One region of the Williamsia sp. Leaf354 genome, then DNA from elsewhere that is predicted to be linked to it. Evidence: predicted binding sites of a transcription regulator. Region 1 holds the regulator's gene; the other holds the start of a gene.
What was found. Region 1 encodes LexA, which represses DNA repair genes until DNA is damaged. Its sites were predicted from a motif close to CGAACANNTGTTCG; they were not measured.
Positions count from the first base shown of each region.

Region 2: cofD (2-phospho-L-lactate transferase) is a predicted target of LexA. The motif match lies at 6,555-6,568, and genes of this name have one in related genera.

Region 1 covers NZ_LMPL01000002.1:477,542-493,162, forward strand. Annotated here, with positions in the region: gene ASG12_RS10305 (DJ-1/PfpI family protein) at 1-482, shown strand, start outside; gene ASG12_RS10310 (MarR family winged helix-turn-helix transcriptional regulator) at 479-928, shown strand; gene ASG12_RS10315 (aminotransferase family protein) at 957-2,192, opposite strand; gene hrpA (ATP-dependent RNA helicase HrpA) at 2,311-6,354, shown strand; gene nrdR (transcriptional regulator NrdR) at 6,292-6,792, opposite strand; gene ASG12_RS22090 (LysM peptidoglycan-binding domain-containing protein) at 6,916-7,407, opposite strand; gene lexA (transcriptional repressor LexA) at 7,610-8,290, shown strand; gene ASG12_RS10340 (SDR family NAD(P)-dependent oxidoreductase) at 8,375-9,238, shown strand; gene ASG12_RS10345 (putative PEP-binding protein) at 9,255-10,994, opposite strand; gene ASG12_RS10350 (DeoR/GlpR family DNA-binding transcription regulator) at 11,190-11,957, shown strand; gene ASG12_RS10355 (1-phosphofructokinase family hexose kinase) at 11,954-12,928, shown strand; gene ASG12_RS10360 (PTS fructose transporter subunit IIABC) at 13,031-15,166, shown strand; gene ASG12_RS10365 (HPr family phosphocarrier protein) at 15,207-15,467, shown strand; gene hflX (GTPase HflX) at 15,548-15,621, opposite strand, start outside.
Region 2 covers NZ_LMPL01000003.1:481,933-497,553, forward strand. Annotated here, with positions in the region: gene manA (mannose-6-phosphate isomerase, class I) at 1-1,158, opposite strand, end outside; gene ASG12_RS13775 (hypothetical protein) at 1,158-2,276, opposite strand; gene ASG12_RS13780 (phosphomannomutase/phosphoglucomutase) at 2,296-3,699, opposite strand; gene ASG12_RS13785 (phosphatase PAP2 family protein) at 3,777-4,910, shown strand; gene ASG12_RS13790 (DUF3499 domain-containing protein) at 4,890-5,345, opposite strand; gene ASG12_RS13795 (metallopeptidase family protein) at 5,443-5,958, shown strand; gene ASG12_RS13800 (WhiB family transcriptional regulator) at 6,028-6,309, opposite strand; gene cofD (2-phospho-L-lactate transferase) at 6,803-7,810, shown strand; gene ASG12_RS13810 (coenzyme F420-0:L-glutamate ligase) at 7,800-9,170, shown strand; gene ASG12_RS13815 (NUDIX hydrolase) at 9,167-9,748, shown strand; gene glgC (glucose-1-phosphate adenylyltransferase) at 9,735-10,952, opposite strand; gene glgA (glycogen synthase) at 11,081-12,253, shown strand; gene ASG12_RS13830 (putative RNA methyltransferase) at 12,279-13,103, opposite strand; gene ASG12_RS21295 (DUF3117 domain-containing protein) at 13,141-13,311, opposite strand; gene ASG12_RS13835 (DivIVA domain-containing protein) at 13,439-13,780, opposite strand; gene ASG12_RS13840 (acetoacetate decarboxylase family protein) at 13,788-14,522, opposite strand; gene ASG12_RS13845 (SDR family oxidoreductase) at 14,577-15,446, opposite strand; gene ASG12_RS13850 (glucosyl-3-phosphoglycerate synthase) at 15,526-15,621, opposite strand, start outside.

The DNA of each region.
Region 1 (15,621 bases):
CGCCGATCCGCACCATGGGCGGGATGCGGGTCGTGCCCGACATCACGATCGACGAGGTCGACGAATCCACCACGGCCGCACTGATACTGCCCGGGGCGGAGGCGTTCTCCGCCGGCTACGGAGCGCAGTGGGCCGACCTCGCCGAGCGGCTCCTCGCCGTCGGCATCCCGGTCGCCGCGATCTGCGGGGCGACCTCGGCCCTCGCCCGCCACGGGCTGCTCGACCATCGCCCCCACACCAGCAACGCCGCAGAATATCTCGGCGCGCAGCCGGGATACCGCGGTGAGGAGTTCTACGTCGACGAGCTCGCGGTCACCGACGGCGACCTGATCACCGCGAGCGGCATCGCGCCGGCACACTTCGCGCGCGCCGTGCTCGCACGGCTCGGCCTCTACCGACCCGAGACGCTTGCGGCGTGGTTCGACCTCTATGAGAACCACGACCCGGCGGCCTACCCGCGCCTGATGGCCGAGTCCGCGTGACGCACCCCCAGAGGTTGCTGAGCGATTCCGCGCTGCTGGCGTTCCGACTCAACGGGCAGTTCCTCGCCCTCGCCGACGACCTCGCGGCGCCCGCCGGACTCACCGCGACGCGGTGGCAGGTGCTCGGGGCGGTGGTCTCCGAGCCACTCCCGGTGTCGCAGATCGCGCGCGACATGGGCATCACCCGGCAGAGCGTGCAACGCACCGCCGATCTGCTGGCGCACGACGGCCTCGTCGAGTATCTCCCGAACCCGGCACACCGTCGGGCCAAACTGGTCACCCCCACCGTCGAGGGACGGGAGGCGATGGCGCGCATCTCCCCCGGTCACGCCCGCGCCGCCGCACGGCTGACCGACGAGGTGGGGGCGCAGCGATGGGAGACCATCGTCGAGGGACTGCGCGCGCTGTCGGCGGCCCTCGACGCGATCGAGGACCGCCCGACCTGACCGGACGGAATGGGTGTTCGACCGAAGGTCAGACGAGTTCGTCGAGCCCGTCGGACATGCGCTGGGCCAGTTCGTGTGTCTGCTCGGTGGTCATCACGAACGCCGGCGAGATCTGCAGCGCTCCCGCGCCCGCTGCGCGTCCGCTCACACCGTGACGGCGCAGCGCGGTGACCGCGGCCGGCCCCTGGGCGGGGTCGGCCAACTGCACCGCCGCCACGGCCCCGATGCCGCTGCGCACCTCCGACACCACGGTGTGCTCGGCGAGCGGCGCGAGCGCGGTGTGCAGGTCGGACTCGAGTCGTCGTGCCTCGTCGAGCAACCCCTCGCGCTCGATGATGTCGAGGTTGGCCATCGCGGCCGCGGCCGCACCGGCGTGGCCGCCGTAGGTGTAGCCGTGGCGCCACCACACGCCGCCGGAGAAGAACGGCTCGGCGATGTGGGGGGCGACGAAGACCGCACCCATCGGCACGTAGCCCGAGGTGAGTCCTTTCGCGGTGGCCATCATGTCGGGCTGCAGGTCGAAACGCTGCGAGGCGAACCAGGACCCGCCGATGCGCCCGAAACCGGTGACGACCTCGTCGGCCACGAACAGCACGTCGTGGTCGCGGCAGATCTGGCGCACCTCGGTCAGGTACCCCTCCGGTGGGAGATAGATGCCGCCGGCACCGATGACGGGTTCGCAGAAGAACGCGGCCACGGAGTCGGGGCCGACGCGCTCCAGGAGTCCGAGCAGGCTCTTGGCGTCGTCCCACTCGACGGTGGCCGCGTCGGCCATCAGGGTGCCGTAGCCCTCCCGGTTCGGCGGCAGCCCCGACAGCGCGGTCCCCGCGACGTGCATCCCGTGGTAGGCCTTCGTGCGCCCGATGATCAGCGTTTTGTCCGGTCGACCCTTCTCGTGCCAGTACCGGCGGGCCAGTTTCGCCGCGGTGTCGATCGAGTCGCTGCCGCCGGAGGTGAAGAACACCTTGCTGTCCGCGATGGGCGCGATCCCGCCGAGTCGCTCGGCGAGCTCGATGGTGACCGCGGGCGCGACGTCACCGAAACCGGAGTAGTGCGCGAGAGTGCCGAGTTGGCGTGCCACCGCGTCGGCGATCTCGGTGCGACCGTGCCCGACGTTGGTGAACCACAGACCCGCGGTCGAGTCGATGTACTTGTTGTCGTCGGTGTCCCAGATGTGCACCCCCGAACCGCGAGCGATCGCGAACGGTCCGGAGGAGCTGACCGCCCCCATGTCGGCAAACCCATGCCACAGCGTCGACGTCATGGGCCAATCATGCCTGTCGCCCACCGGCGTGGCGGGGGCGCGGTCCCCTGTGGCGAGGAGTCGTCGCGCACACGGCGCGGGGCCCGACGCAGAGGGAACGAATATCGTAGGAGACATCATGTCCCGACCCCCTCGCGCGCGTTCGACCGACGACCGGTCGGCACGTCGCCGTCCGAACGGCCCCCGGGGTCCCCACACCGACTCGACGGCCACGCCATCCGAGCCACTCGTCATCGACGAGGACGAGGTCTCGATCGTCGATGCCCACCGGTTGCGGCGCCGCGTGTCCGGGGCGCGCGACGACCGTTCCCGCCACCGGCTGGCCGGTTCGATCGACGCGGCGCGGGGGCGTCTGGCCCGCAGGAAGACGCTCGTCCCGGAGCTGAGCTATCCCGACGAGCTGCCCATCTCGGGGGCGCGCGAGGAGATCGCGGCCGCGATCGCCGCCCACCAGGTCGTGGTCGTCGCCGGGGAGACCGGATCGGGCAAGACCACCCAGCTGCCCAAGATCTGTCTGGGCCTCGGGCGCGGCGTCCGCGGCGCGATCGGCCACACGCAGCCGCGCCGAATCGCCGCGCGCGCCGTGGCCACCCGCATCGCCGAGGAGACCGACACCGAGTTGGGCGCCGCCGTCGGGTTCGCCGTCCGTTTCGACGACCGGTCGGGCGCGGACACCCTCGTGAAGGTGATGACCGACGGCATCCTGCTGCGCGAGATCGGACGCGACCCGCTGCTGCTCGCCTACGACACGCTCATCATCGACGAGGCCCACGAGCGCAGCCTCAACATCGATTTAATCCTCGGCTTCCTCAAGCAGCTGCTGCCCCGCCGACCCGATCTCAAGGTCGTGATCACCTCGGCGACCATCGACCCCGGCCGCTTCGCCGAGCACTTCGCCACCCCGGACCATCCGGTCCCGGTCATCTCGGTCTCCGGCCGCACCTACCCGGTCGAGATCCGATACCGACCACGGGACGCCGAGACCGACGACGGCGACCCCGACGGCGACACCCGAGGCGGGGGCGACCACGACGACGTCGACCAGATCCAGGCGATCGACGCCGCGATCGGTGAACTCACCCGTGCCGGACCCGGCGACATCCTGGTGTTCCTGGCCACCGAGCGCGAGATCCGCGACACCGCTGACGCCCTGCGACGGCGCCTCGACGACCGTGTCGACATCCTCCCGTTGTTCTCACGGTTGTCGACCGGCGATCAGCAGAAGGTGTTCACCACCTCGCAGCGCCGACGGATCGTGTTGTCCACCAACGTCGCCGAGACCTCGCTCACCGTGCCCGGCATCCGCTACGTCGTCGACGCCGGCACCGCGCGCATCTCCCGGTACTCGTTGCGTACGAAGGTGCAGCGGCTGCCGATCGAACCCGTCTCGCAGGCCAGCGCGCGCCAGCGAGCCGGCCGGTGTGGACGCGTCGCCGACGGGATCTGCATCCGTCTGTACTCCGAGGAGGACTTCGACAGCCGCCCCGAGTTCACCGAACCGGAGATCCTGCGCACCAACCTCGCGTCGGTCATCCTCACGATGACCGCGCTGAATCTCGGTGACATCGCCGATTTCCCGTTCGTCGAGGCTCCCGACGCACGGTCGATCCGCGACGGGATCGGCCTCCTGGAGGAGCTCGGCGCCGTCGACGGGTCCGGCACCCGCCGCGGTCTGACCCCGGTGGGTCGCGACATCGCCGACCTGCCCATCGATCCCCGGTGGGCGCGCATGGTGGTCGCGGCGCACGAGAACGGCGCGCTGGCCGAGGTGCTCGTCATCGTCGCCGCCCTGTCGTTGCCCGACGTCCGCGAGCGTCCCACCGAGAAGCGACAGGCCGCCGACGAGTCGCATGCGCGGTTCGCCGTGGCGGGGTCGGACTTCCTGTCGATCCTCGCGCTGTGGCGACACCTCGAACAGATGCGGGATGAGCTGTCGAACAACCAGTTCCGCAAGCGGTGTGAACGCGAGTTCCTGCACTGGCTCCGGATCCGCGAATGGCGGGAGCTGGTGCGACAACTCGAACGCATCACCGCCGACAAGGGATGGACACCCAACACCTCCGACGCGTCGCCCACCGCGGTGCACCAGTCACTGCTCGCCGGGTTGCTCGGACACATCGGCGTCCGCGACGGCGACACCCGCGAGTTCCTCGGCGCCCGCGGAACCCGGTTCGTGGTGTTCCCGGGGTCGCCGCTGGCCAAGAAGCCGCCGCGTTTCGTGATGGCCGGTGAGGTGGTGGAGACCTCGCGGTTGTTCGCGCGCACGGTCGCGGGCATCGAACCCGAGTGGGCCGAGAAGATCGCCGGACCGCTGGTGAAACGTTCGTACAGTGAGCCGCACTGGTCGTCGAAGCGGGGTTCGGCGATGGCCTACGAGCGCGTCACGCTCTACGGCGTACCCCTCGTCGCGCACCGCGCGGTCCCGTTCGGCCGGGTCGATCCCGAGACATCGCGGGACCTGTTCATCCGGCACGCGCTGGTCGAGGGTGACTGGCGCTCCCGACACCCCTTCTTCGACCGCAACCGGGCCCTGCTCGAGGACGCCCGTGACCTCGAGCACCGTGCGCGCCGCGGCGACCTCGTCATCGACGACGACCAGCTCTTCGACTTCTACGACCAACGCATAGGTCGAGAGGTCGTGTCGGCGGCCCATTTCGACACCTGGTGGAAGTCCGCGCGCCGCGGGGACCCCGAACTGCTCGACCTCACCCCCGACACGGTCGCCGACACCGACGCGGTCTCGGCGACGGAGTTCCCCGACCGGTGGCAGCAGGGCGAGGCGCACCTCGATCTGACCTATCAGTTCTCGCCCGGCGCCGAACGCGACGGGGTCACCGTCCACATCCCCCTCGCCCTGCTGCCGCGGGTCCGTCCGTCGGGCTTCGACTGGCTGGTCCCCGGACTGCGCACCGAGCTGGCCGTGGCGATGGTGCGGAGCCTCCCCAAATCGGTGCGCAGGCGGCTCGGTCCCGCCGCCGATGTCGGGGCTGCGGCCATGGCCGCACTCACCCCGCGCAGCGAACCGGTCGCCGTCGGTCTGGCGCGTGAGGTGAGTCGCCAGACCGGTGTCGCGGTGTCGCCGAACGATTTCGACCCGACCACGTTGCCCCGCCATCTGCGCATGACCTATGCCGCGGTCGCCAACGACGGATCGGTGGTCGCCACCGCCGAGTCGCTCGCCGAGCTGCGCGACGCCGTCGGGGGATCGGCGCCCGCGGCGCCGCGGCGTGGTGTCTCGACGTCCCGGGGCGGTGCGTCCGCCGCACCTGCGCCGCCGCCGATCACCGAGTGGACGGCCGCCACCATCGGGACCATCGCACCGTCGGTCGTGGAAACCGTCGCCGGTCAGCAGGTCACGAGCCATCCGTGCCTGCTGGTGGTCGACGGCGGTGTCGTGCGGGCGGTCGCGACCACCGCCGCCGAGGCCGACCTGCAGACCCACCGGGCCATCCGACGGCTGCTCGAGATCTCGATCCCCGTCCTCAAGCCCTCGGCCACCGGCCGGCTACCCGTCGCGGCGCGGTTGGCGTTGTCGCAGAGTCCCTACCGCTCGACCGAGGACCTGCTGCGTGACTGCACACGGGCGGCCATCGGCGATCTCACGGGGTCGACCGGCACGGTGCGCGACCCCGCCGCGTTCGCGGCGCTCCGGGCGTCGGTTGCCCGTGACACCCCGGCGGTCGCCCACGCCGCACTGGCAACCGCGGCCGACGTGCTGATTCGCGTCGCTCCGATACGGGCGGAACTCGACCGCCTCCGCTCGGGAGCTGCCGTCGCCGACATCACGCGCCAGCTCGACGATCTCGTGTTCGACGGGTTCATCGCCGCCACCGACGCCGAGCACCGCGCGCGTGTCGCGGTGTATCTCGACGCCATCCTCGTGCGATCGGCGCGCCTGCCCGCTGCGTCGGCGACCGACGCCCGGGCGATGGAATCGTTGGACCGCGTCCTCGACAGGTGGGCCGAGGTGGTCGAGAGAGCGACGCCGGCACGGCGTGTCACGCTCGGGGAGCAGATCCACTGGATGGTGGAGGAACTGCGCATCGGGCTGTTCGCCGAGCGCATCCGGCCCGCCTATCCGGTGTCGGAGCAGCGGATCCTACGTGCGATCGACGGCCTCGCCCGCGGAGCCGACGGAGGCGGTGGCGGCGCGCGACGGTGACGACCGCAGGTCGTCGATCTCGCGCTGGAAGTCGTCGACGGACTCGAACGACCGGTAGACCGAGGCGAAGCGCAGGTAGGCGACCTCGTCGAGTTCACGCAGCGGCCCGAGGATCGCCAATCCCACCTCGTTGCTGGGGATCTCGGCCGAACTCGAGGCACGGACGGCGTCCTCGACCTGCTGGGCCAGCAGCCGCAACCGGTCCTCGTCGACGGCACGGCCCTGGCACGCGCGACGGACGCCGAGCATCACCTTCTCGCGGCTGAACGGCTCGGTCACCCCGTTGCGCTTCACGACAGCGAGCACCGCGCTCTCCACCGTGGTGAACCGACGGCCGCAGTTCGAGCACGAACGGCGGCGGCGGATGGCCTGACCCTCGTCGGCAACACGCGAGTCGACCACTCGGGTGTCCTCGTGCTTGCAGAAGGGGCAGTGCATCGACGTGTCCTCGAACCTGATCCGCGGGCGACGCGCGTCGAGGACGGACCCCGGGGCGTCACAGGGTCCGATGTGGACCCACGGTCGCGAGGATACCGACCCGGGTCGAGCGTCACACACCGGTCAGTTCCGGTAGAGCGGTGCGAGCAGCGGTTGGCCCGCGGTGAGGGCCGATCCGCTCATGTGGTTGAGCTCCCTGATGTCGGCGACGACCGCCGACGTCGACCGGTCCGGGGCGACGCGCTGCGCGAGCTCGCCCAGCGACTCCCCGCCACGGACGTGGACCACCGAGGTACCGGCGATCGGCGCGGCCGTCGAGTCGGTGGCGGCCGCCCCACCGATGACGACCGCCCACACCGCGATCGCGAGGGCGATGCCGGCGACGATGGCCGCGCCCCATCCGATGGGGGCGGGCCGGCGCGACACCGGTGCGTGGCGGCGTCCGTCGGCGCACACGACGCCCGCGGGGCGCGCCGCGACCGGCCGACCCGAGGGGCGGCGGCGTGCGGGCACGGGGCGCGGCGCCGGACGCGGCGCGCGCTCGACCGTGGCTCCGGCGGGCCGGTGACCCGCGTGTGCGGTGGTGCTGCTGTGACGCGTGAGAGTCTGATTCATGACGTGCTCCTCATCGACCAGACGTTCGAGTGAACGTGTGTTCGATTTGTATCACGCACCTCCGACAATGTCCCGACACGGTCGAACAAATGTTTGAAAGTTGTTATCTGCTGCACTACTGTCCCAGGTGACAGCAGGTCCGCGCGTCATCCGAACCGTTCGAACAGACCGGTCGGGAGCGGGCCGCGACAGGAGGGACACCGTGTCCGACACCACCGTCACCACCACCGACTTCGCCGACGGCCCGATCAGCGAGGCCGATCTGACGCCTCGGCAGGCGAAGGTGCTCGAGGTCATCCGTGCGTCGGTCCGCGAGCGCGGCTATCCCCCGAGCATCCGCGAGATCGGCGACGCGGTCGGCCTCAACTCCACCTCGTCGGTCGCCCATCAGCTCCGCACACTGGAGCGCAAGGGCTTCCTCAAACGCGACGCGAACCGCCCCCGCGCGGTCAACGTCCAGGACGCCGATCCCGGTGACGGCGGGGGGTCGGATGCACTCTCGCTGCCGACCCCGACCTTCGTCCCGGTCCTCGGCCGGATCGCGGCCGGCGGGCCCATCCTCGCCGAGGAGGCCGTCGAGGAGGTCTTCCCACTCCCCCGCGAACTCGTCGGCGACGGTGCGCTCTTCCTGCTCCGGGTGGTCGGTGAGTCGATGATCGACGCCGCCATCTGCGACGGCGACTGGGTGGTAGTCCGCCAGCAGAACGTCGCCGACAACGGCGACATCGTCGCGGCGATGATCGACGGCGAGGCCACGGTGAAGACCTTCAAGCGCACCGACGGACACGTGTGGCTGATGCCCCACAACCCGCAGTTCGACCCCATCCCGGGAGACGAGGCGGCCATCCTTGGCAAGGTCGTCACCGTCATGCGTCGCCTCTGATCGACTGCACACACCCCGCAGATCCCATCTGACCACGCCGCGTGTCACACTGAGCTCCCCGTTCGGCGGACGACAGGAGAAGTGATGGGCACGCAGCGATTGGTCCTGGACGGGGCGGTGGTCATCGTGACCGGCGCCGCGGGCGGCATCGGGCGAGAGGTCGTCCGTGAGGTGCATCGTCGCGGTGCCCGGGTGGTCGCACTCGACCTGGTCCAGGCGGCGGTCGACGACGCCGTCCGCGGACTCGATCCCGACCGCGTGCTCGCGGCACGCGCCGACGTCACGGTCCCCGCAGACCTGTCCGACGCGGTCGATCGTGCCGTTGCGCGATGGGGACGGATCGACGTGGTGTTCGCCAATGCCGGTATCTCCAGCGGAGATTCGGCCGACACCGTGGCCAGCGTGGCCGACGGCGTGTTCGAGCGCGTCATCGGCGTCAACCTGATGGGTGTGTGGAACACGGTGCGGGCGGCACTCCCCCACATCATCGACTCCCGGGGGCATGTCCTCGTCACCTCGTCGACATACGCCTACCTCAACGGGATGGTGAACGCGCCCTACGCGGCATCGAAAGCCGCCGTCGAGCAGATTGGACGCGCGTTGCGCAGCGAGCTCGCGGCCCACGGCGCGACGGCCGGGGTGCTCTACCCCGGATGGGTCGCGACCCCCATCGCCGACGTCGCCTTCGGCAAAGACCAGCTGGCCACCGCGCTGATCAAGCGGGCCTTCCCACGTCCGCTGCTCACGCCGATCAAGCCCCGACGCGTCGGGCTGGCGGTAGCCGACGGGATCGAGGCCCGGTCACCGCGCATCCAGGTGCCACGCCGGTGGATCCCGGTGTCCGCCCTGCGCGGGATCGTCAACCCGCTGTCGGATGCCGCCCTGCACCGTGATCCGACCATGATCGGCCTCGTGCGTGAGGTGGAGGACCGGGCTCACCGGCGGTGAGCCCGACCGGTCGCCGTCAGGCGTGCAGGGCCGCCGCCGCGGCGGCCCGTGCGTCTGCCGGATCTGCGGTGGCCAGCGCCGCCTGCGCCGCGGCCCGGCACTGCGCAGTGCTCACCTGACCCAGCGCCGCACCCACCCCCGCGGCGGCCGCGGGTGCGCTCGACAGTGACGTGGCGCCCATGCCCACCAGCACACAGGCGAGCAACGGGTCGGCGGCGGCCTCACCACACACGCCGACGGACTTGCCGGTCGCCGAACCCGCTGAGGCGACCATGTTGATCAGTGCGAGGACGGCGGGCTGCCACGGGTCGGTGAGGTAGGCCAGTTCGGCCGACATGCGGTCGGCCGCCATCGTGTACTGCGTGAGGTCGTTGGTGCCGATCGACACGAAGTCGACCTCGGCGAGGATCGACGGCGCGAGCAGTGCGGCCGAGGGGATCTCGATCATCACCCCGGCGATGAGGCCCCGGGCACGCACCTTCGCCGCGAAGTCACGCGCCTCGGTCGCGGTGGCCACCATCGGGGCCATCACCCACGGGGACGAGCCGGTGGCCTCGGCGGCGGCCGCGATGGCGTCGAGCTGCCGATCGAGCAGACCCGGGTTGCCGAACGCCACCCGCAGACCGCGCACACCGAGCGCGGGGTTGGCCTCGGTTCCGTTGTCGGCGAACAGGAGCGGCTTGTCGGAGCCGGCGTCGAGGGTGCGGATCACGATCTTCGCGTCGGGCTCCCCCGCGGAGGGGACGAACGCTTCGATGACCTCGCGGTAGAGCGCGGTCTGCTCGGCGGCGTCGGGCTCCTTCGCGCGGTCGAGGAAGGCCAACTCGGTACGGAACAGCCCGATGCCCTGGACCGGGAAGTCGGTCGCGGAGCGCGCAGATGTCCCGTCCTGGACGTTGGCGAGGATCGACACGTCGAGTCCGTCGGCGGTGCGTCCCGGTCCGTTCCAGCGCGACACCAACTCCGCGGCGTCGCGAGACCGGGCGACGGCGGTGCGGGCGGTCTCGGCGTCGGGACCGACGGTGACGGTGCCGGCCTCCCCGTCGAGCATCACCGGGGTGCCCGCGGCGACCGAGGTCAGGGCACCGACCGCGACGACACACGGAATCCCCAACTGGCGGGCGATGATCGCGGTGTGGCTGGTCGGTCCGCCCAGACGCGTGGCGAGGCCCCGCACGAGGGCGGGGTCGAGCCCGGAGGTGTCGGCCGGAGCGAGGTCGTCGGCGAAGAGGATGACCTCGTGGTCGGGCTGGGCCAGGCCGGGTTCCGGGTCACCGGCGAGTTCGGCGAGCACACGATCGCGCACGTCGAGCAGGTCGGTCACCCGCTCGGCCATGAGACCGCCGAGCTTGGTGAACATGGCGACGAACTGTTCGGTGGCGTCGACCGCGGCGTTCGGTGCAGGTGATCCCGCGCGGATGAGCTTCTCCGCCGAGGAGATCCAACCGCGGTCCTGTGCGAGGGCGGCGGTTGCCGAGAGGACCTCCGAGGCCACCCCGGTGCCCGCGGAAGCACGGGCACGCAGGCGGTCGGCGACGGCCGCCGCCGCGGCGACGAACCGCGCGCACTCGGCCTCCACATCCGCCGGTGGGGTCCCCGGGCCCGGCAGGGCCGGCCGCTCACCGGGCCACATCACCGGCGCGAAGGCCACACCGGACACCACGGGGGTGCCGGTGAGGACCGTCGGGGCGGCGGGATCGGTGGAGGTGGTCACGTCCGCCGAGGAGAGGTCGTTCGCTGTCGCGTGGGGAGCCATGGGGTGCCTATCGATCGTTGCTGTCGGCCGATCATCCGCCGCGGCGTCCGATGTGGACTCTCGACGAGGTGATTGTCATTGCGGTGCTGCTGTGTGACTCAAATTACAAGAAAAGCTTGACTTGTCAACACATCCAGGCGTAAACACAACGATATCAACATTCAAAGCCACACATTCCAACCGAAACGGGGACGCGTGTACGCCGAAGAGCGACAGCAGGCCATCGCCGACCAGGTACTCGCCCACGGTCGCGCGTCGGTGACCGCGCTGGCCGAGGAATTCGATGTCACCAGCGAGACCGTGCGTCGCGATCTCGCCTCGCTCGAGCGGGCCGGATTCCTGCGTCGCGTACACGGCGGCGCCGTCCCGGTCGACGCCGTGCGGGTCACCGAGCTCGGTGTCGCCGAGCGCGCCGATGCCCATCCCGACGAGAAGGAGCGCATCGGCACAGCCGCGTGTCGCTTCGTGCCGTCCGACGGCGGCAGCCTGGTCATCGACGCGGGCACCACCACCGTGCAGGCCGCCGCCCGGCTGCCGCGCGATCGAGCGCTCACCGTGTTCACCAACTCGCTGCCCGTCGCCGCGTCGGTGGCCGATCACCCGGGCGCGCAGTTGCACTTCCTCGGCGGTCGCATCCGCGGGCTCACCCAGGCCGCGGTCGGACCCGCCCCCATCACCGCACTCGCCTCGTTCCGCGTCGATGTCGCGTTCATCGGCACCAACGGCATCACCGAACGCCACGGGCTGTCGACACCCGACCCCGACGAGGGTGCGGTGAAGTCGGCGATGATCGCCGCCGCCAATCGTGTTGTCGTGTTGGCGGATTCCTCCAAGCTCGGCGCCGAGGACATGACGCGCTTCGCCGGCCTCGAGGAGGTCGACGTCCTCATCACCGACGACGGCATCGACCCGGGCTTCTCCGCGCAGCTGTCCGCGCGCGGTGTCGAGGTCGTGATCGCATGATCGTCACCGTCACCGCCAATCCCAGCGTCGACCGCACCATCGTGCTCCCCGGAGAACTGGTCCGCGGATCGGTCATCCGCGCCGCCGACGCGCGTGTCGAGCCCGGGGGCAAGGGCGTCAACGTCTCCCGCGCCGTGCAGATGGCCGGCGCGGCGACCACCGCGATCCTGCCCGCACGCGCCGGCGATCCGTTGCTCGTGGGACTCGACGCCGTGGGGCTCGTCCACCGCACCGTCGACGTCGCCGTCGACGTCCGCAGCAATCTCACCATCACCGAACCCGACGGCACCACGACCAAGCTCAACCTGCCCGGCGCGGTGATGTCGCCGTCCGAGCTCGCCGAGATGACCCGCCTGGTTTTGGACTCCGCCTCGACCGCGACCTGGGTGGCGCTGTGCGGATCGCTCCCGCCGGGGGTGCCCGACAACTGGTACGCCGACCTCGCCGACCAGCTGGCGTCGATGCCCTGCCGGGTCGCGGTGGACACCTCGGGGACGCCATTGACCGCAGTGCGCGCGGCCATGCCCGGGGTGTCGGTGGATCTCATCAAGCCCAACAGCGAGGAACTCTGCGAGATCACCGGCGCAGATCTCGATTCCCTGGAACGGGCCGCCGACGCCGGCGACTTCGGTCCCACCCACGACGCGGCGCGCGCCCTGCACGACCTCGCCGGCTGCGCGGTCCTCGCGACACTGGGTGCGGCCGGCGCGATGCTGGTGACCGAGACCGGCGCCTGGCGCGCCACACCCCCGCCGATGATCCCTGTGAGCACCGTCGGGGCCGGTGACGCCACCCTGGCCGGTTACCTTCTCGCCACCCTCGACGACGCCTCCCCGGCCGACGCCCTGCGTCGTGCCGTCGCCTACGGATCGGCGGCGGCGGGGCTCGCCGGCACCCAACCACCCCGACCCACCGACCTCGCACTGTCCGCGGTGCGCGTGAGCGAGGTGGCGACACCCCACGCGGTGTGAGGCCCTCGCGCCGCATCCCTTGACCCGACCACCCGCTTCACCGAACAACCAGAAGTCGACCAGCCTCCACCGTGGAGGCTCCCATCGAGAAAAGGCACAACGATGTCCGACACCCATATCGGCACCGCCCCGACCGGGGCGCCCGAATCCGCCGATCCACCGCAGATCATCGAGGCCGCGACCGTCGCCCTCGACGTCGCCGCCGGATCGGACAACCAGGCGGTGATCACCTACCTCGCCGACCTCCTGGTCCGCAGCGGCCGGGCCACCGACGCCGACACCCTGGTGAGCGCGGCGATGGCGCGGGAGGCCCAGTCGGCCACCGGCCTTCCCGGCGGGATCGCGATCCCCCACTGCCGCACCGAGTCCGCGGTGCGCGCGAGCCTGGCCTTCGCCCGTCTCGCGCCGCCGGTCGATTTCGGCGCCACCGACGCCCCCGCCGATCTGGTGTTCCTGATCTCGGCGCCCGCCTCGGGCGGCTCCGAGCACATGAAGCTGCTCAGCGCACTGGCCCGCGCCCTCGTCCGTCCCGACTTCGTCGCGAAGCTGCGTGCCGCGTCCGACGCGGACGCCGTGGTCGCCCTCGTGTCCGAGGTCGTCACCCCGGCGGCGCCGAAGGCCCCTGCTGCGACAGGCACCGCAACCGCGGGCGCTGCGGCGACCGCCGCGGTCGCGACCTCGGCCGGCACCACCCCGCCCGCCGCGACCGGTTCGGCGGCTGCCACGACCGTCGTGGCCATCACCGCCTGCCCGACCGGCATCGCGCACACCTACATGGCCGCCGACGCCCTCACCTACGCCGCGCAGCGCGCCGATGTGGACTTCGTCGTCGAGACCCAGGGGTCGTCGAAGACGACCGCCATCGATCCCGCCGTCATCGCCCGGGCCGACGCCGTCATCTTCGCCACCGACGTGGGTGTGAAGGGCCGGGAGCGTTTCGCCGGCAAGCCCGTCATCGAGTCGGGGACCAAGCGCGCCATCAACGAGCCCGACACCATGATCGCCGAGGCCGTCGCCGCGGCGAAGGACCCGAACGCCAAGCGTGTGGGCGGCTCGGCCGCAGCGGCCGACGCCGGCGCATCGGCAGGCTCGAGCGAGCTCGGCTGGGGCACACGCACCCGGCAGATCCTGCTGACCGGTGTCAGCTACATGATCCCGTTCGTCGCCGCGGGCGGCCTGCTCATCGCACTGGGCTTCCTGCTCGGCGGATACGAGATGGCGCTCAAGCCCGACGGCGCCACCGATCCCCTGGGTGCGACGATCGCGCTCAGCAACAGCCTCACCAACCTGCCGTCGGGCGGGTTCGCCCAGTACCTCGGTGGCGTGTTCTTCGAGATCGGGTCGCTGGCGTTCTTCTTCCTGGTGCCCGCGTTGGCCGGCTACATCGCCTTCGCGATCGCCGACCGTCCCGGTCTGGCTCCCGGTTTCACCGCCGGCTACATCGCCTCGGTCGTCGGCGCCGGCTTCATCGGCGGCCTCGTCGGTGGTCTCATCGCCGGCTTCGTGGCCCTGTGGATCAGCCGGATCCCGTTGCCGCAGTGGGCGCGTGGACTCATGCCCGTCGTCATCATCCCGCTGCTGGCCACACTGATCACCGGCGCGCTGATGTTCATGGTGCTCGGACGCCCGCTGAAGTGGATCACCACCTCGCTGCAGGACGCGCTGTCGAACATGTCCGGCAGCTCGGTCATCATCCTCGGCATCATCCTGGGTCTCATGATGTGCTTCGACCTCGGCGGTCCGGTCAACAAGGCCGCCTATGCCTTCGCGGTCCAGGGGCTCGCGATCGGTGGCTCGGCCGACCTCCGGATCATGGCGACGGTGATGTGCGCCGGCATGGTCCCGCCGCTGGCCATGGCGCTCGCGACCACGATCCGTCCGAAGCTCTTCACCGAGCCCGAGCGGGAGAACGGCAAGGCCGCATGGCTGCTCGGAGCGTCGTTCATCTCCGAGGGCGCGATCCCGTTCGCCGCGGCCGACCCGCTGCGGGTGATCCCGTCCATGATGGCCGGCGGTGCCGTCACCGGCGCGCTGACCATGGCATTCGACGTCGGTCTGCGTGCCCCCCACGGCGGCATCTTCGTGTTCTTCGCGATGAGCAACGTGTTGGGCTTCCTCATCTCGCTCGCAGCGGGCACGATCGTCGGAGCCGTTCTCGTGGTCGCGGCCAAGCAGATGCGGTCCAAGCCGGTCGTCGCGACGTCCGAGGTCGCCCTCGGCGCTCCCGTCCCCGCGTGATCTCCTCCCACCCGACACCTCCACACAGAAGGAACTGAACATGCCCAGTACCACCATCGCCGTCGGGTCCGCCGTCGGACTGCACGCCCGTCCTGCCACGATCATCGCCGAGGCCGTCGCCGCGGCCGGCTCGGCGGTCACCCTGGCCGTCGAGGGCGGCGAGCCCGTGGACGCCGGTTCGGCGCTGATGATCATGACCCTCGGCGCCGAGAAGGGCACCCAGGTCGTGGTCAGTGCCGACGATCAGGCCACGCTCGACGAGATCGCCGGACTGGTCGGCAAGGATCTCGACGCCGAATAGATCGTCGACAGAGCAGAACGGGCAACGGCCGGTGGGACATCCCACCGGCCGTTGCTCTGTCTGTCGTGTGCGGGTCTCGCTCAGCGCCAGGCGATGTCGACGAGGTCGCCGGCCAACGCGGCCGGCACCTTCACCCGCATGTACGTCCCGTCGT
Region 2 (15,621 bases), on a different contig from region 1:
GGCGTCACCCAGCCACAGCGAGTGGCCGGCCGAGACCGACACCACCTCACCGGTGTGTGAACGCACCTCGATCGCCCCCTCGATGACGGTGAGGATCTGCGGGCCCGAGGCATCGAGCGATATCGACGACGATCGCTGCAGACCGGTCCCGTCGAGGTCGATCCGCGAGAGCCGGAACTCGGGCGCGGGTGTGGTGTAGATCTTCTCGGCACCCAGCACGTGGATGTGCGGGTGCAGGTCGGCCGGGGCCGACGTCGCGAAGTCGAGGACCGCGAGCAGCTCGGGCACGTCCATGTGTTTGGGGGTCAGCCCGCCACGTAACACGTTGTCGGAGTTGGCCATCACCTCCACCGCCGTGCCGCGGAGGTAGGCGTGCAGGTTGCCCGCCCCGAGGTACACCCCCTCGCCGGGGCTCAGCCGCAACCGGTTGAGCAGCAGGACGGTGAGCACGCCGGGGTCCATCGGATAGGCCTCGCCGAGTTCGAGGACGGTCTGCAACTCGGTGGCGAACCGGCGGTCACCGCGGTTGAGGTAGGCGATCGCGCCGTCGAGGACGGCCGGGATGAGTGCGTGCAGGATCGCATCGGGCAGCGTGATCCACGTGGTGAAGAGGGCGCGCAGACCGTGTGAATCCGGTTGTCCCGCCAGCAGACCCAGATAGGGGTCGAGCTCGGCGACCTGCAGGTCGCGCAGGAGGTCGACCGTGATGGCAGGGTCCCGGAATCCGGCCAGCGCGTCGAACTCGGTGAGCGCCACCACCAGCTCGGGCTTGTGGTTGTCGTCGCGGTAGTTGCGGTCCGGCGCGTCGACGGGGATGCCGGCCGCGTTCTCCCGGGCGAATCCCGCACGTGCCTGCGCCAGGGTGGGATGGGCCTGCAGCGACAGCGGTTCATCGGCCGCGAGCACCTTGAGCAGGAACGGCAACCGGTTGCCGAAGGTGCCCGCGCACGCCGAACCCAGTTGCGCGGCGGGGTCGGTGTCGATCACCGACAGCAGATCGATGTCGTCGTCCACTGCGCGCGCCGGGGCGGCGGGATGGGCGCCGAACCAGAGTTCGGCCTCGGGATGCGCCGACGGTGTCGGCAGACCGCGCAGTGCGGCCAACGCGGTCCGCGACCCCCAGGCGTAGGGCCGCACGACCCCTTCGAGCACGTGCATCACACCGCCCCGATCAGCCGCAGGTAGACCGCCGCCATCTCGATCCGCAGCGCCGTCACCAGCAACGGCGCGATGTCCTCGGGCGTGTCGATCCCCTCGACACCGCCCGGCGCACCGGGTTCGAGAGGGGCGGCGGGCCCGGCACCGGCGGTGGGGCCGACCTCCACCACGTCGGCGTCGACGAGCACCGACATCCGCTGGTGCAGCGACCACTCGCGGCCCGGGGTGGTGATGACCTGCACGCGGACAGCGGGACCGCCTGCGGGACCGTCGAATTCGGGATCGTGGAAAATCGAGTCGGCGACCACGCCCGAGGACTCCGGTCGCGCGGCCTGAGCGGCGACGGCCTCGACGAGGTCGCATCCGACACCCCCGACACCGGCCACGGCGTGCAGTGTCCGCGAGGCGTGCACGGCCAGCACCGTCGAGGCCGGGGTGTCCCCCGCCCAGGTGACCGGCCGCCCGGTGATCCGCGAGGCGAGTCCCTTCGCGGCGTTGTGGAAGACCTCGTTGTCGGGATGGGCGGCGCCCGCCTCGTCGTCGAGGGCCTCGGCCAACGCCGTGAGGTCGAGGGCGGTGCCGGCGGTGCGCACCGCGCGCAGGGAACGGATCACCGCACTCAGCGCCACGACGTGGCCGATGAAGCGGAACTCCGGGCGGACCGGGACCCGGGGCGACAGGTCGAGGGCCGAGCCGGCCGCGGCGTCCCGGATCGGGCCCTCCATCGGCGCGTCGACGACGACCTCGGCGCGTCGACGGACCGAACGCGCCACGGCATCGGCCAAGGCCATGTCGCCGGCGTCGTCGCCGGACACCACGACGACGTCGAGGGGACCGATCCATCCCGGGAGGCTGTCGGCGACCACGACCGGCACGTCGGTGCGGGCGGCGAAGGTCGCCACCACGAGGTCGGCGGCGCGGCGGGCCGTCCCGTGGCCGGTCACGATCACCAGCGCGCGGGGCCGCAGATCGGCCAGCGGCGCCAACACCTGTTCGTCGACGGCGGCCGCGACGGCCCGTACCTGCGCGCCGGCGAGCGCGGCGGCGCGCAGCAACCCGTGGACGTCGGCGGACTGCAGCCGGGTGACGTCGTCGAGGTCGGGTGCGCCGGTGAGCATCAGATCAGCTTATCGGCGCTCACCGGCGGACGATGGCGAGAATGCGGTCGACGAGCTCGGTGACACGCGCGGCGTCGGCGGCCTCGGCGTTGAGGCGCAGCAGGGGTTCGGTGTTCGAGGCACGCAGGTTGAACCACGATCCGTCGGCGAGGCTCACCGTGACACCGTCGAGCGAGTCGACGTCGGCGGTCTCGGCGGTGAAGTCGGCGACCACCGCCTCGGTGCTCGCGGCGGCGTCGGCGACGGTCGAGTTGATCTCACCGGAGGCGTGGTAGCGCTCGTAGGAGGCGAACAACTCCGATGCGGGCACGTCGGTCTCACCGAGGGCGGCGAGCACGTGCATCGCGGCGAGCATCCCCGAGTCGGCACCCCAGAAGTCACGGAAGTAGTAGTGCGCGGAGTGTTCTCCGCCGAATACCGCGCCGGTCTGCGCCATCTGCGCCTTGATGAACGAATGGCCCACGCGTGTCCGCACGGGCGTCCCACCGAGTTCGGAGACGAGCTCGGGGACGGCGCGGGAGGTGATGAGGTTGTGGATGATCGTCGCACCCGGGTTCTTGGCGAGTTCTCGCGCGGCGACGAGCCCGGTCACCGCCGACGGCGAGACGGGATCGCCCTTCTCGTCGACGACGAAGCAGCGGTCGGCGTCGCCGTCGAACGCGAGTCCGATGTCGGCGCCGGTCTCACGGACGTAGGCCTGCAGGTCCACGAGGTTCGCCGGGTCGAGCGGGTTCGCCTCGTGGTTGGGAAAGGTGCCGTCGAGTTCGAAGTAGAGTGAACGCACGGTGAACACCGGGGAATCACCCAGGACCGCCGGGACGGTGTGGCCCCCCATGCCGTTCCCCGCGTCAACCGCGACCGTCAGCGGTCTACTACCGGAGAGATCGACGAGTTCGTGCAGATACGCCGCATAGTCCGTGAGGACGTCCTGCTCGCTGATGGTGCCGCGCTCGCCGTCGTACGGGTCCGTCCCGGTGACCAGCTCGGACGCGATCGTGGCGAGTCCCGTGTCCTGGCCGACGGGCTTGGCCCCGGCCCTGCAGAGCTTGATGCCGTTGTAGGCGGCGGGGTTGTGGCTCGCGGTGAACATGGCGCCCGGTTGATCGAGGCGACCCGAGGCGAAATACAGCTGATCGGTCGACGCGAGACCGATGAGGATCACGTCGACACCCTGCTCGCACACCCCGTCGGCGAACGCCCGGGAGAGCTCGGGCGAGGAGTCGCGCATGTCGTGTCCGACGACGATCGACGTCGCGCCGTCGGCGCGCACCAGGCGGGCGAACGCGCGCCCCACGTCGGCGACAAACGGCACGTCGATCTGCTCGCCGACCAGGCCACGGACGTCGTAGGCCTTCACCACCGCGGCGACGGACTCGGTGGTCCGGTCGGTGGCGGCGCTGCGGTCCCCGGTCGGGTCAGGCACGGTGGCTCTCCTCGGTGTGACATCGGTGGTGCGTACTTCGGACTCGCAGGGGTCAGCCTAGTCGCAGGATCCTGCCGATGACCGACCTGCGATCGGCGCCGCAGAGCGGGCTCGACACCGGTACCGGGACATCGTCGCCGGGAGCGGTGAGGTTACGGCGGGCCGCGATCGCCGTGTGGGCGTTGGTCGTTGCGACCCTCGCCGGCACACGCGTGATGTCCTTCGGTTTCGTCCCGATCATGGTCGTGGTGGTCACCGGACTCGCCGCGGCGAGCATCGGGCGCCGCAACCCTCTCCTGGTGCTGCGCGACTGGCTCCCGTTCGGCCTCGTGCTGTTCGCCTACGAGAGCACCCGCGGCACCGCGGCGTTCCTCGGGATGCCCACGCAATGGCATCTGGCGGTCGACGCCGATCGCTGGATGTTCGGTGTGGTCCCCACGGTGTGGCTGCAGGAACATCTCAAACACGCCGACCCGCAGTGGTGGGAGATCATCACCAGCGTCGTCTACATGTCGTACTTCATCGTGCCCTACGCCCTGGCGGGATGGCTGTGGCTCCGCGACCGGATGGCGTGGAAGAAGTTCGTGACGCGTTTCGTCGCGCTGTTCTTCCTCGGTCTCATCGGTTACATCCTGGTGCCGGCCGCGCCGCCGTGGGCCGCGGCGCAGTGCACGGCCGAACAGGTCGTCGGTGGTCCGGCGTTTCCGCCGTGCATCACCGGTACACCCGAGAACGTTCCCGGCGGTGGGGTGTTGGGTCCGATGACCCCCGACGATCCGGCCGCGAAGCCCTTCATCGAGCGGATCTCCAGTCGCGGCTGGGACGTCCTGCACATCGGGCCGGTGCGCGACGTGATCGAGGTCGGCCAGGAGCGGTCGAACCAGGTCGCCGCGATCCCCTCGCTGCACGCCGGGTTGACCGGGCTGCTGGCGATGTTCATGTGGCGACGGGTCGGTCCGCGCGGTCGGATCCTGTGGGTGGGCTACGCCGCGGCGATGGCGTTCACGCTCGTGTACTCCGCCGAACACTATGTGTTCGACCTGATCCTGGGGTGGTCGTTGGCCGCCCTGGTGATGGTCGGGTGCGCCGCCGTCGAACGGTGGTGGGCGCGACGCTCAATTCGTCGCACCGTGGACGACGGCCCTGATCACGACGGCCCGGTCGGTGCGACACAGACCGCGGGGGAACCCTCAGTCGATCGGGTCGGGTAGCACCCGGAGATGACCGCGGCGGCCCGGACGCGGCCGTGAACGCGGCGATCCGGATGCGGTCGACCCGGTGTGGGCCGATGCCGACGATCCCGCCCCGGTGGACGTCGACCCCACGAACGGCGACCACGAACGGATCGAATCCGACGCCGAGCCCGCCGCTCGCAGCCCGCCGGCCTCGCGCACTGCCTCGGCGAGCGCGGTGAGATCGTCCTCGTCGCCGGCGGGGGTCGCCCATCCGCCGGTGCTGCGCATCATCTCCCAGCCGCGCGGAACGGTGATGCGGCTGGCGTGGTCGTCACAGAGATCCCAGGAATGCGGCTCGTCGGTCGACGCGAGCGGCCCGACGACGGCCACGGACTCGGCGTAGACGAAGGTCAACGTCGCGACAGCGGGTTGGGCACAGCCGGGCCTGCTGCACTGACGGGGGAGCCTCACCACGCGAGATTATCCCGACCGACCCCGCCGGGGCAGCAGACACACCGCCGCGCGCCGTGTCGACAGGTCTCGATCACGGCACGCTTACACTCTCGCCATGGCACGCAGGGTCCCTCCGGTCGTCTCCCGGCATCGCGGCACCACATCGGGCCCGGGCCCCACGCGGCGCCGACGCCGTGACCGTCGCGGACGGGGATTGCGATCGAGTCTCCTGCCGCCGCAGGTCCCCGCGGCGAACACACGCTCGGAATCGTTCGATCTCGTGGTGCTGGAGGCGTTCGCCGAGATCGACGCGCGCTGGCACGAACAGCTCGGCGATCTCGACCTCGCGGTCGACGAGATCCCGCGGGTCCTCCCCCGCGATCCCGAGACGGTGCAGTGGCCCGACGAGGTCACCGCCGACGGTGCCATCCCCCTGGCCCGGCTGCTGCCGGCGGGTATCGACGCGAACGGGCGTCCGTCACGGGCGCGGATCGTCATCTTCCGTCGGCCGTTGGAGAGTCGCGCGGACAAGGGAGCCGATCTGCTCGACCTCGTCCACGAGGTCCTGGTCCATCAGGTGGCCACACATCTGGGGCTCGACGAGGACACCATCGACCCCGAACCGCACTGACCCGAGAAGCGCGGCCGCCGAGAGGTTCTCGAGGCGGTCAGGCGCGCGGTGCGGGGGTGTGCAGGACGATCAGATGATGCCGCGCTTGAGGCGCCGACGCTCGCGCTCGGACAGTCCGCCCCAGATGCCGAAACGCTCGTCCTTGTGCAGGGCGTACTCGAGGCACTCGGCCTTCACCTCGCAGCCCGAGCAGATGCGCTTGGCCTCGCGGGTGGAGCCGCCCTTCTCGGGGAAGAACGCCTCGGGGTCGGTCTGCGCGCACAGGGCGCGGTCCTGCCACTGGTCCTCGATGTCGTCGAAGAGGGCATCGAAGTCGTCGGTGACGAGGCTCAGGTGCGGGGTGGACGGCATGGCGGGTGCGAACGCGGGCGCGGACTCCGCGGCGCTCTCCGCCGACGGGTAGGCGTGGTTCGACGGGAATCCGTCACCCATCCGGTGCTCGAAAGTCATCGCCGGGCTCCTCGTGAATTCGTTTGCGGCCGCAGGGCGACCGAGGTGGGTGATGACCGTCGCCGCAGGGGCGCAGCCGGTGCGAGAATCGTGGTGCATGGGTACAGCCGGTGCCACCGCGTACGAACCGGGCCGTCAGACCCGTTCGAACGTGTGATCGAACACGAAGTCGCTCAACGATTCTCGATCACAAAACGCTAATGACACTGGTGTGATTAGACACGTACGCCGGTGTCTCGGTCAAGCGAAACGGCGAAATTGCCAATACCACTGCCGGTCCGGTATTCCGCGACACGACACCACCGGAGTGTCGCACCACTGGCGTGTCGCATGTCTCGGTCGGGTCTCGATGGCCACGGGCCGGTCACCACGACGCCCATTAGAGTGGGCGGTCGTGAAGGCAACGGTTCTCGTCGGTGGCGTCGGTGGCGCCCGATTCCTGCAGGGTGCGCGCCATCTGTTCGGCCGCACCCCGTTTCCCGCCGGAGCCGAGACCACGTCGTCGGACTCCGGCGTCACCGCCATCGTCAACGTCGGCGACGACGCCTGGATGCACGGTGTGCGCATCTGTCCCGATCTCGACACGTGCATGTACACACTCGGCGGAGGCATCGACCTCGAGCGCGGGTGGGGTCGCACCGACGAGACCTGGAACGCCAAGGAGGAACTGGCCGCCTACGGTGCCGACCCGGACTGGTTCGGGCTGGGTGATCGCGATCTGGCCACCCACCTGATCCGCACGCAGATGCTCGACGCCGGCTACACCCTCGCCGACATCACCGAAGCGTTGTGCAAGCGGTGGCAGCCGGGCGTGCGACTGCTCCCGGTGACCGACGATCGCCACGAGACCCACGTGGTGGTCAACCGCAGCGGCGATCCGGACGACGCAAAGGTGGCGATCCACTTCCAGGAGTGGTGGGTCCGTTATCGGGCCCAGATCCCCACCCACGGCTTCGCCCAGGTCGGCTCGGAGAAGGCGACCCCGGCCGCCGGTGTCCTCGACGCGATCGCCGACGCCGACATCGTGTTTCTGGCGCCCAGCAACCCCGTCGTCAGCATCGGCGCCGTCATCAGCGTTCCCGGAATCCGCGCGGCCCTGCGCGCGACGAAGGCTCCGGTGGTGGGGATCTCGCCGGTGATCGGCGGGGCTCCGCTGCGCGGCATGGCCGACGAGTGCCTGTCGGTGATCGGGGTCGAGACCACGTCGGAGGCCATCGGCGCCCACTACGGTGCGCGGTCGGGCACGGGCATCCTCGACGGCTGGCTGGTCGCACCGGGCGACGGTGCCGACATCCCGGGCATCGCCACCCGCGAGGTCCCCCTGGTGATGAGTGATCCGGAGACGACGGCCCAGATGGTCCGTGACGCCTGCGATCTCGTCGGTGTCGCCCATGACCGCTGATCCCCGTCCGCCTGCGACCGGCGATCACGCGGCGACCGGCACGCTCGAGATCATCGGGGTCCGCGGCCTCCCCCGCTTCGTCGAGGGCGACGATCTGGCCGCCGCGATCGCCGCCGCCGCACCGGATCTGCGCGACGACGACGTCGTGGTGGTGACGAGCAAGGTGTTTTCGAAGACCGAGGGCCGCATGGTCACCGCACCGACCGATCCCGAGGAACGGGATGCATTGCGGCGCACGTTGATCGATGCCGAGTCGGTGCGTGTGCTGGCGCGCAAGAACCGCACGCTGATCACCGAGAACGCGCTCGGCATCGTGCAGGCGGCGGCCGGGGTGGACGGGTCGAACATCGACACCGACCAGTTGGCGCTGCTGCCCGTCGATCCCGACGCCAGCGCCCGCCGGCTACGCGATCGACTGGCCGCCGACCCCGGTGTGCGCGTCGCGGTGATCGTCACCGACACCATGGGACGCGCCTGGCGCAACGGCCAGATCGACGCGGCCATCGGCTCGGCCGGCATCGCGGTGACCCACCCCTACGACGGCAGCGTCGATCCGCACGGGAACCCGCTGATCGTCACCGACATCGCCGTCGCCGACGAGATCGCCGCGGCCGCGGATCTGGTGAAGGGCAAGCTGATCGAGACGCCCGTCGCCATCGTGCGCGGCCTACGCCTCCACGACGACGGTTCCGGCGCACGCGATCTCGTCCGCCCGGGTGACGAGGACCTGTTCTGGCTCGGGACCGCCGAGGCCATCGACCTCGGTCGACGTCAGGCGCTGCTCACCCGCCGCTCGGTGCGCGCCTTCACCACCGAACCCGTGGAGCCGGAGATCATGGACGCGGCGTTCGCCGAGGCGCTGACCGCCCCCGCTCCGCACCACACCCACCCGGTACGTCTGGTGTGGGTCCGCGACCGGGAGCGTCGCATCCGACTGCTCGACGCGATGGCCGATCGCTGGCGTCGGGACCTCGCGGCCGACGGACGCGGCGAGGAGTCGATCGCACGCCGCGTGGCGCGCGGACAGCTGCTCTACGACGCCCCCGAACTCGTGATCCCCATGCTCGCCCTCGACGGCGCACACGACTACCCCGACGCCGCACGCACACGTGCCGAACACACCATGTTCACCGTCGCCGTCGGGGCCGCGGTGCAGGGGCTGCTCGTCGCGCTGTCGGTGCGCGGGGTGGGCAGTTGCTGGGTGGGGTCGACGATCTTCGCCGCCGACATCGTGACCGATGTCCTCGAGGTGCCTGCCGACTGGGAACCTCTGGGCGCCATCGCGATCGGACATCCGCAGGAAACCGACACCGGCCCGCGCCCGCCGGCCGACCCGGCCACCGCCGTGGCGATCCGATGAGCGCGGCGAGCCTGCACCGCTCGGCGGTGGAGATGCTGACCGGGTGGTCGACGACCGACCCGCATCAGGACTCCATGCGCCACACCGTGCTCGCGTTCCTCGCCGCGCGCGCCGACGCCTGCCTGCGCGCCTGCGCGCCCGGCCATCTCACCGCGTCGACGATGATCCTCGACCACACCGGCGACTTCGCGCTCCTCACGCTGCACCCGCGCGTGGGGGCGTGGATCCAGGTCGGTGGGCACTGCGAGCCGGAGGACGACGGCATCGCCGACGCCGCGATGCGCGAGGCGACCGAGGAGTCCGGGATCGCCGGACTGACGTTGTCGCGCGAGCCGATCGCGCTGCACACCCACCCGATCACGTGCTCGCTGGGAGTGCCCACCCGTCACCTCGACGTGCGATTCCTCGGGGTGGCCCCACCCGGACCCGACGGCGGCCTGCCCGAGATCATCCGCAGCGACGAATCGGTCGACCTGCGGTGGTGGCCGGTCGATGCGCTGCCCGAGGGCACCCACCACGCGGAGATGGCCGCACTGGTCGCCGCGGCGCGCCGGGCGAAGGGCCTCAGCCCAGCCTGACGCCCTTGCCGACGGCCACCACGCCGCCGGCGCTGATGGCGTATTTCTCGCGGTCCCGCTCGAGTTCGACACCGAGGATCTCGCCGGGGCCGACGACCACGTTCTTGTCCAGGATCGCCTTGCGCACGACCGCACCCCGACCGATACGCACTCCGGGCATGAGGACGCTGCCCTCGACCGTGGCGCCGTCCTCGATGATGACGTTGGAGCTGAGCACCGAATTCCGCACGGTCGCAGCGGAGATGATCGACCCGGCGCCGACGACGGATTCCTGCGCGAGACCCCCGTGGACGAACTTGGCGGGCGCGAGGTTCTCGGCCGCGCCGCGGATCGGCCAGCGGCGGTTGTAGAGGTTGAACACCGGGTGCACCGACACGAGATCCATGTGGGCGTCGTAGAACGCGTCGAGGGTTCCGACGTCGCGCCAGTACCCCTTGTCGCGCTCGGTGGCGCCGGGGACCTCGTTGTCCTTGAAGTCGTAGACGAACGCCTCGCCGCGGTTGACGAAGCCGGGGATGATGTCGCCACCCATGTCGTGGTCGGAGTCGCTGTCCTCGGAGTCGGCGCGGATCGCCTCCACCAGCGCCGAGGTGGTGAACACGTAGTTGCCCATCGAGGCGAAGGTGGCCTCGGGATCGTCGGGGGTGCCGGGCGGGTCCTTGGGCTTCTCCAGGAACTGCGTGATGCGACCGGACTCGTCGGCGTCGATGCAGCCGAACGCGAACGCCTCGCTGCGCGGCACGCGGATCCCCGCGACGGTCGCCGCGGCACCCGAGGCGATGTGCGCCTCCACCATCTGCTCGGGATCCATCCGGTACACGTGGTCGGCGCCGAAGACCACGATGTAGTCGGGTTCCTCGTCGTAGACGAGATTGAGCGACTGGAAGATCGCATCCGCGCTGCCGGTGTACCACCGCGGCCCGAGACGCTGCTGCGCCGGGACGGGCGTGATGTATTCACCGTTGAAGCCCGACATGCGCCACGTCTGCGAGATGTGGCGGTCGAGGGAGTGCGACTTGTACTGGGTGAGCACGCACAACCGCTGGTATCCGGCGTTCACGAGGTTGCTCAGTACGAAATCGATGAGGCGGTACGCCCCGCCGAACGGGACCGCGGGCTTCGCCCGGTCCATGGTCAAAGGGAACAAACGCTTTCCCTCACCGCCGGCGAGAACAATTCCGAGCACGTGCGGCTGTGATCTCACCCTCACAACCTATCCGCGATCTGTGCCATCGGCCACCGGTTCGGCGCCCGGCGATCCGCCACACGTGCCCGACGCCGAGACGACGGCCAGGGGTGCGGGTGACGGCGCGCGGGTCTAGCGTCGTCGGTATGCGAGTGGCGATGATGACCCGCGAGTACCCACCGGAGGTCTACGGCGGCGCAGGGGTCCACGTGACCGAACTGGTGCGGCATCTGCGACCGCTGGCCGACGTCGACGTGCACTGCATGGGCGCTCCCCGCGACACGGCTCACGTCTACACCGCCGATCCCGGATTGACCGGTGCCAACGCGGCGTTGACGACGATGTCGGCCGATCTGCGGATGGTCGCCGGCGCGTCCGAGGCCGACATCATGCACTCGCACACCTGGTACACCGGGCTCGCCGGACACGTCGCCGCGCAGCTCTACGGGGTGCCCCACGTGCTCACCGCCCACTCGCTGGAGCCCCGGCGCCCCTGGAAGGCCGAGCAGCTCGGCGGTGGGTACCGCCTGTCGAGCTGGGCCGAGCGCAACGCCGTCGAGTACGCCGACGCGGTGATCGCGGTCAGCGCGGGCATGCGCGTCGACGTCTGCGACGCCTACCCCCGACTCGACCCGGCGCGGGTACACGTGGTGCGCAACGGCATCGACACCGCGACGTGGTTCCCCTCCGACGAACCGTTCGGCGAACAGTCGGCCCTGCGATCGCTCGGCGTCGATCCGGACCGCCCGATCGCGGTGTTCGTCGGCCGCATCACCCGGCAGAAGGGCGTGCGGCATCTCATCGCCGCGGCACACTCCTTCGATCCCGACCTGCAACTCGTGTTGTGCGCGGGTGCGCCCGACACCCCCGAGATCGGTGCACAGACCGCCGAGGCCGTCGCCGAGCTCTCCCGCACGCGCGACGGCGTGTACTGGGTGCAGGAGATGCTGCCCACCGAGCGGGTACGCGAGATTCTCTCCGCGGCAACGGTCTTCGTGTGTCCGTCGATCTACGAGCCGCTGGGCATCGTGAACCTCGAGGCGATGGCGTGTGGCACGGCGGTCGTGGCGTCCGACGTCGGCGGCATCCCGGAGGTGGTGCGCGACGAGGTCACCGGCCGACTCGTCGCCTACGACGAGTCCGATGAGTCGGGTTTCGAGGCGGGACTCGCCGCCGCGGTGAACGCCGTCGTCGCCGACCCGACACGGGCCGCCGAGATGGGTGCCGCCGGACGGTCGCGCGCGATCGAGGAGTTCTCGTGGGAGTCGATCGCCGAACAGACCATCGCGGTGTACCAGGCCGCGCTCGCGGGACGGTGACCGGAGCGGCCGCTGTGCGACGCGGTCAGACGCGCCGGTAGCGCGACACCGTCACCGAGCACGTCACCTCGACGTGCTCGGGCAACACCGTTGCGCGCGCGGCGATCTCGTCGACCGACGCGTGATGCGCCGACGGTCCCATCGTGACGAGGTCGGCGACGTCGGATCGTCCGAGGGTCATCGTGTGCTCCACTGCGATGCGGTCCTCTCGCTCGAACACCCCGGTCAGGGAGTTGCCGATCCGCTCGGGTTTCGTGGGGTCGACCCCGATCATGCCCATGGGCGTGACGATCTCGGCGAGGTGGCGGGGCGTGGGCGCGACCACCACGAGGACTCCGTCGTCGGTGAGCACGCGGGCGAACTCGGCGACGTTGCGCGGCGCGAACACCGACAGGACGGTGTCGATCACGCCGTCGGCGACGGGTAGCCGCTGCCAGGCGTCGGCGACGACCGACCCGATCCGATCGTCGACACGTGCCGTCGCGCGCGCGCACGACTTCGACAGGTCCAGACCGATCCCGCGGGCCGCGGGATCGGTGTCGTCGAGGGCGTGGGCGAGATAGTGACCGGTGCCCGCCCCGACGTCGAGGCAGACCGGGCCCGAGGACGCGTCGGCGACCGCGTCGGCGATAGGGGCGTAGAGACCGGCACCCAGGACGCGTTCACGCGCGGCGACCATCGCGGTCGTGTCCGAACGCAGGCCCCCGGTGGAGCCTGCGAGCAGGGAGACATAGCCCTGACGGGCGATGTCGAAGGTGTGTCCACGGTCGCAGATCACCGTGCCCGCATCGATGTCGAGCTCGCCGGTGCACACCGGGCACGCGAGCAGATCGATGATCGCCGACAGCATCGGACTCGAGGGCTATCGGCGGACGGTCGCGGCGGGGTCAGCCGGCGACGACGCCACGCAGTTCTTCGCCGAGGGCTGCTGCCTCGTCTGCGGTGAGCTCGACGACCAGACGGCCGCCGCCCTCGATGGGGATGCGTACGACGATTCCTCGCCCTTCCTTGGCTGCTTCAAGGGGACCGTCTCCGGTCCGTGGCTTCATCGCCGCCATGTCACAAGCTCCCTCCGACAACGTCGCCGACAATCGGCGCCGGTTCACGATTCTATGCGCTGCGCCACACCCGACGAATTCGGCCGTCGGACGCAGACGCAGGTCAACCTCACAACGATGATACGGCTCAGACGTCCTCGGCCCGGGATGCGTCGGTGTCGGCCCGCGAGAAATCGTTCGCGTCACGCCCCTGGAGGTCGACGATGACCATGCGGAGTTCGTCGATCTCGCGGGCCAGTTTCTCGAGCGCCCAGTCGACTTCGGACTGCTTGTATCCCCGGGCCACGAGCGCGAACCGCAGGGCGCGGACGTCGTCGCCGGCGACGCCGGCCCTCGGCAAGCGGGTGAGTGTCGCGTCGCGTTCGAGCGGCGGGAGGTCTTCGCCGCGTCCGAAGACGAACCACACCACGGCGAAGACCGCGCCGATGACGAGCACCATGACGACCAGGTAGAGCAAGAGGGTCTGCACCCCGCGATCATCCCAGACCGGGTGCCGGGACCGGTCCCGACGCAGCCGACCCGGACACCACGACGGCGTCGCCGAAGGTCATCGACAACGCTCCTATCGACGACGCGAGCAGCGTGCGACCCGGCCGGAGCGCGCGCAGTTCGTCGGCCATCGGGTGGTCGCCGAGCTCGAGCCGTGCGCCCCCGGGACGGGTCCGCACGTCGGCGGCGCGCATCGTCCAGGGTGTCGCGCGTGTGACGCCGTCGAGGTGGGCGTACGCGGTGAGCGTGGTCGACGAGTCGGTGTCGGGCACGGCGACCCCCGGGCGCACCCGCAGCGACAGCACGGTCGAGGAGTCGGCCCGCAGCGTCCCGGTACGGACCGGACCCCGATGGTCGACCTCGAACGCGGCGAGCGTCTTCGGGAAGCCCCAGATGCCGCGACCGGCCGCCAGGGTGAAGTCGCCGTCGACCGGGAGACGGTGGATGAGCGCACACGCCTCGTTGCGCACCACCGACCGGAGGTCGCCGACGATCCCGCCGCGGCCGGCGTCGTGGGGACGGACCAGGAAGCAGACCCCGAACTCGTTGTACGGCCCGAGATCGCCGTCGACGTAGTCGACGAACACCAGCACGCACACCGCACGGCCGGGTCGCCACCGGATCACCGAGAGGCCGGTGTGATCGATCGCCCGTTGCGCCGCGGCAGCCGACACCGACACCATCGCCGCGAATGCGGTCGCCGTCCGGATCTGCACCGGCATCGTGACCGTCCGGCCCGCCACCTGGTGGACGGCCGGACCCGGGATCGCCACGCCTCAGCCCTCCGTCGCCGGGGCGACGACACCCCGCAACCCGTCGGCGCCGAACACCGGCTCGAGCATCGACCCGTAGTCAGGACCCCGGCGCAGCATCTGACCGCCGTCGACGTTGATGACCTGTCCGGTGATCCAGGTGGACGCGTCGCCGAGGAGGAACGCGGCCAGCTCGGCGATGTCGGTGACCTCGCCGACCCGCGGCAGCGGTGTCGCCTCGCGGTAGTCGGCGCTCAGTTCCGGCGAGTCGAGGACCAGCGCCACGAGTTCGGTACGTGTGAGACCCGGTCGGATGCCGTTGACGCGGACGTTGCTCGCGCCGAGTTCGTCGGCGGCGAGCGCGACGAGGTGATCAACGGCGGACTTGGTGACCCCGTAGGCCCCGAACCACCGGTGGGTGTTCGACGCGGCGATCGACGAGATGGCCACCATCGACCCACCGCCACCCGACACCAGTTCGCGGGCGGCGTGCTTGAAGGTGTACATCGTGCCGTTGACGTTCAGGTCGACGGTGTTGCGCCACGCGTTGCTGTCGATCTGGGTGATCGGGCCGATGGTTTCGCTGCCACCGGCGCACGCGACGACGCCGTCGAGTCGGCCGGTGTGGCCGACCGCGGTCGCCACGGCCGCGACGACCTGGTCCTCGTCGGTGATGTCGGCGACAGCCACGTGGACGCGACCACCACCGGTGATCCCCGAGGTGATCTCGTCCGCGGCCGCCTCGAGGCGGTCGCGGGTGCGTCCGACGATGGTGACCACGGCGCCGTCGGCGGCGAGCATCTCGGCGATACCGCGACCGATGCCGCTGCCCCCGCCGGTGACGAGGATTGACTTTCCCCGCACGGAACCGTCACTGACCGAACCACCGGGCATGCCGGCCTCCATCCGTCGCAGAACTAGAACACGTTCTACTCATGGAAGCACATCCGTCGGATCGACGGCACGGGTTGACCTAGGAGGCGCGGACCTTGTCCACCGCGCCGGGGCGCAGGGTGTCCATCGGCGGCCGGTCGGCGAGGTAGACCTCGGTCGTGTGCGGCGTGAAGGT